One region of the Erwinia sp. CGal63 genome, then DNA from elsewhere that is predicted to be linked to it. Evidence: predicted binding sites of a transcription regulator. Region 1 holds the regulator's gene; the other holds the start of a gene.
What was found. The regulator PurR, encoded in region 1, represses purine synthesis genes. The targets are predictions, from matches to a motif close to CANGCAAACGTTTGCNTG.
Positions count from the first base shown of each region.

Region 2: serA (phosphoglycerate dehydrogenase) is a predicted target of PurR. The motif match lies at 1,232-1,249, and genes of this name have one in related genera.

Region 1 is NZ_JAKUMN010000001.1:1,305,225-1,307,427, forward strand. It holds gene MKZ79_RS05910 (NlpC/P60 family protein) at 1-540, shown strand, start outside; gene purR (HTH-type transcriptional repressor PurR) at 846-1,871, shown strand; gene punR (DNA-binding transcriptional activator PunR) at 1,899-2,203, opposite strand, start outside.
Region 2 is NZ_JAKUMN010000002.1:357,667-359,869, reverse strand. It holds gene serA (phosphoglycerate dehydrogenase) at 1-1,139, opposite strand, end outside; gene rpiA (ribose-5-phosphate isomerase RpiA) at 1,480-2,139, opposite strand.

The DNA.
Region 1 (2,203 bases):
CAGCACGCCGTCGCCGCGCTACCGCCGAAGAAACGCTACGGTCGTCATCGCTTGCGCAACGAGGAGGCGGAAGCCCTGACCAGCGGCTCGGCCACCTCGCCGCTCAGGCTCAGCAAAGCGCACCGCGCGCGCTATCAAAAAGCCCGCGAAACCGCGATGAATAAACTGATGGATCAGCTGGGCAAGCCCTATCTGTGGGGCGGCACTTCGCCTAAAACCGGTTTCGACTGCAGCGGCCTGGTCTGGTACGCCTATAAGGATTTGGTTAAATTTAAAATCCCTCGTACCGCCAACGAGATGTACCATCTCAGAGACGCGGCCTCTGTTAAACGCAACGAGCTGGAGAAAGGCGATCTGGTCTTCTTCCGCATTAACGGTCGCGGCGCGGCGGATCACGTTGGCGTCTATCTGGGCAACGGCAAATTTATCCAGTCGCCGCGCACCGGCAAGGATATTCAGGTCAGCGCGCTGACGGAGGATTACTGGGAGCAGCACTATGTCGGCGCCCGTCGGGTCATGACGCCGAAAACAATCCGCTAGCCTGCTGTACTCCGGCCGGTATCGTCGCAGACGAACCGGCCTTTTCACCGCAAATTTCCACCGGCCGGCCTAAAATTCTCGTTTTTTGCGCCTGCTCTTGTTAGAATCCACGATCTGTTGCGCAACGGGCCTGTTTGTCGCTATCGCCTCCTTCCAGGCCGGTTTCGCATTCTGTTTACTCCCTTCTGATGTAACCATTCCGCAACAAAATATGCGCAATTTATATCAGGAGCGCTGGAATTCCAGGCAAACGTTTAACAAACCGCTTTTCAGTGACTTACTGAACAGCGCAGGAGTCTTTTTTCATGGCAACCATCAAAGATGTGGCCAAACGCGCCGGCGTGTCCACCACGACCGTGTCCCACGTCATTAATAAAACCCGCTTTGTCGCTGAAGAGACGCGGGAAGCCGTCTGGGCAGCGATTAAAGCGCTGCACTATTCCCCCAGCGCCGTGGCCCGCAGCCTGAAGGTCAATAACACCAAAACTATCGGCCTGCTGGCGACCTCCAGCGAAGCGCCCTACTTCGCTGAAATTATCGAGGCGGTGGAGCATAGCTGCTTCGCTAAGGGCTACACGCTTATCCTGGGCAACGCGCATAACGAGCTGGAAAAGCAAAAAGCCTATCTGTCGATGATGGCGCAGAAGCGCGTCGACGGCCTGTTGGTGATGTGTGCCGAATACCCGGACGAGCTGATCACCATGCTGGAAGAACACCGCAATATTCCGATGGTGGTCATGGACTGGGGCGAATCGCGCGGCGACTTTACCGATACCATTCTGGATAACGCTTTTGAAGGCGGCTATCTGGCGGGCCGCTATCTGATCGATCGCGGCCACCGCGATATTGGTGTGATCCCCGGCCACATGGAACGCAATACGGGCGGCGGCCGCCATGCCGGTTTCCTGAAGGCGCTGGCGGAAGCGGGCATTACTCTGCGCGACGAATGGCTGGTACAGGGCGATTTCGAACCGGAGTCGGGCTATCGCGCCATGCAGCAGCTGCTGACGCAAAAGCAGCGGCCTACCGCGGTTTTCTGCGGCGGCGACGTGATGGCGATGGGCGCGATTTGCGCAGCGGATGAAATGGGCCTGCGCGTGCCGCAGGATATTTCGGTGATCGGGTATGATAACGTGCGCAACTCGCGCTACTTCACGCCTGCGCTGACTACCGTGCATCAGCCAAAAGAGCGCCTGGGCGCGACGGCGTTCAATATGCTGCTCGATCGCATCACCAGCAAGCGCGAAGAGCCGCAGACCATTGAAGTGCACCCTACGCTGATTGAGCGCCGTTCCGTTGCGGATGGCCCTTTCCTCGACTATCGTCGCTAGCGTTACGGGCGGCGCCAGGCCGCCCTGTTAAGCTTCCCGCAGCCATTCGCTGTTCAGCGTCTCCGTTTCCCCCAGATACTCCAGTAGCCACTGCAGCGCCGGCGAAGCCTGCTGTTCCGACCAGCTGACGCAGCAGGGACTGTCCGGAAAAGGCGGATCCAGCTGCAGTTCGCACAGCGAGCCGTTTTGCAGTAGCGGTTGCGCAAGATGACCTGGCACCATGCCAACGCACAGTCCGGCCAGCAGGCAGTCGAAGGCGCTTTCCCAGTCTGGCGCCACCAGCCGTCGCTGGTTGTCCAGCGTCCAGGTCGTTCTTTTGGGCAGCGCGCGCG
Region 2 (2,203 bases), on a different contig from region 1:
ACATAGCCCATCTTCGGCGTGGTTTGCAGATACTGCGCGGCGATGTTGATGCCCTGCTCCGCAAAGATGTTGTTGATGGCGGTCAGCACGCCGGGACGGTTTTCGTGAATATGCAGCAGGCGGCTCTGATCGCCATGCATCGGCAGCGAAACTTCCGGGAAGTTGACAGCAGAGAGCGTGGAGCCGTTGTCAGAGTACTTCGCCAGCTTGCCTGCCACCTCAATCCCGATATTTTCCTGCGCTTCCTGAGTCGAGCCACCGATATGCGGCGTCAGGATCACGTTGTCGAACTCGCACAGCGGCGAATTAAACGGATCGGCGTTGGTCGCCGGCTCTTCCGGGAAGACGTCAATCGCTGCGCCGGAGAGGTGTTTGTCCGCCAGCACTTTGCACAGCGCCGGAATATCCACCACGGTGCCGCGCGAGGCGTTGATCAGCAGCGAGCCAGGCTTCATCATCGCCAGCTCTTCCGCACCCATCATATTCTGGGTAGAAGGCGTTTCCGGTACGTGCAGGCTGACCACGTCGCTCATATTCAGCAGTTCGGAGAGGTAGCGCACCTGAGTGGCGTTGCCCAGCGGCAGCTTGCTCTCAATGTCGTAAAAGTAGACGTGCATACCCAGGCTTTCCGCCAGCACGCCCAGCTGCATGCCGATATGGCCGTAGCCGATGATGCCCAGTTTTTTACCGCGTGCCTCATAAGAGCCGACCGCCAGCTTGTTCCAGATGCCGCGGTGCGCTTTGGCGTTCGCCGCCGGCACGCCGCGCAGCATCAGCAGCAGCTCGCCGATAACCAGTTCCGCTACGGATCGGGTATTGGAGAATGGCGCATTGAAGACCGGAATACCGCGTTTTTCCGCCGCCTGCAGATCGACCTGGTTAGTGCCGATACAGAAGCAGCCTACCGCTACCAGTTTTTCCGCCGCAGCGAAAATCTCTTCAGTCAGATGGGTACGCGAGCGGATGCCGATAAAGTGCGCGTCGCGGATCGCTTCTTTCAGCGTTTCGCTGTCCAGCGCGCCCTTGTGGAATTCAATGTTGGTGTAGCCAGACGCCCGCAGGTTATCGATCGCGCTCTGGTGCACGCCTTCAACCAGCAGAAACTTAATCTTGTCTTTCTCCAGTGATACTTTTGCCATTTCCCGACCCTATTCAGCAGACTTCAGAAGTGGCTGACGTTGTCTGTAATAAGTCAGCCTTCTGCCAAAATATCAAAATTTACGCTCGCGGCAATACAAACGATTGCCCGGCCCTCAGCACAGCGGCAGAAAGCACCCGTCTAAATTGGCAGATAATCATGAGGTGGAAGGCATCATCAGCAGGATCGCGAGGCAGAGATCAATTACGTGATATAAGTCACTAAATTTCATGCGCGGAAGAAAAGATGTTTTTTTATAAAAATTAACCGACGCGGCCCGCGCGCCGGTAAGATCCTTTTTTTATGACGATAACCCGCTGTTAACTCGCACCATTTGCTGATTAGCCGCCCAACACCTTCACGCCATCGGCGGTACCGATCAGCGCTACATCGGCGCCACGCGCGGCAAATAGCCCTACCGTCACCACGCCGGGCAGCGCGTTGATCGCTTTTTCCAGCGCGACGGCGTCCAGGATCTTCAGATTATGCACGTCCAGGATGACGTTGCCGTTATCGGTCACCACGTGCTGACGATACTCCGGCTGGCCGCCCAGCTTCACCAGCTCGCGCGCCACAAAGCTGCGCGCCATCGGAATCACCTCCACCGGCAGCGGAAACCTGCCCAGCACGTCGACCTGCTTGGATTCGTCGGCGATGCAGACGAACTTTTTCGCCACCGCGGCGATGATTTTTTCGCGGGTCAGCGCCGCGCCGCCGCCCTTGATCATCTGCATCGCGCCGTTGATCTCGTCGGCGCCGTCCACGTAGATCGACAGCGCATCCACCTCATTGAGATCGAAGACCGGAATGCCCAGGCTCTTCAGCCGCAGCGTAGAGGCCTCCGAGCTGGAAACCGCGCCTTCGATCTCGTTTTTGATCGAGCCCAGCGCGTCAATAAAGTGGGCGGCGGTCGAGCCAGTGCCCACGCCAACGATAGTGCCGCGCTCAACATATTTTAACGCGGCCCAGCCGACGGCTTTTTTCAGTTCATCCTGCGTCATGGTAAATTTAGAGTCCGTGCTGCTACTGTGTGGCGACAGTATAAAACAACCCTCGCGGAAAAAA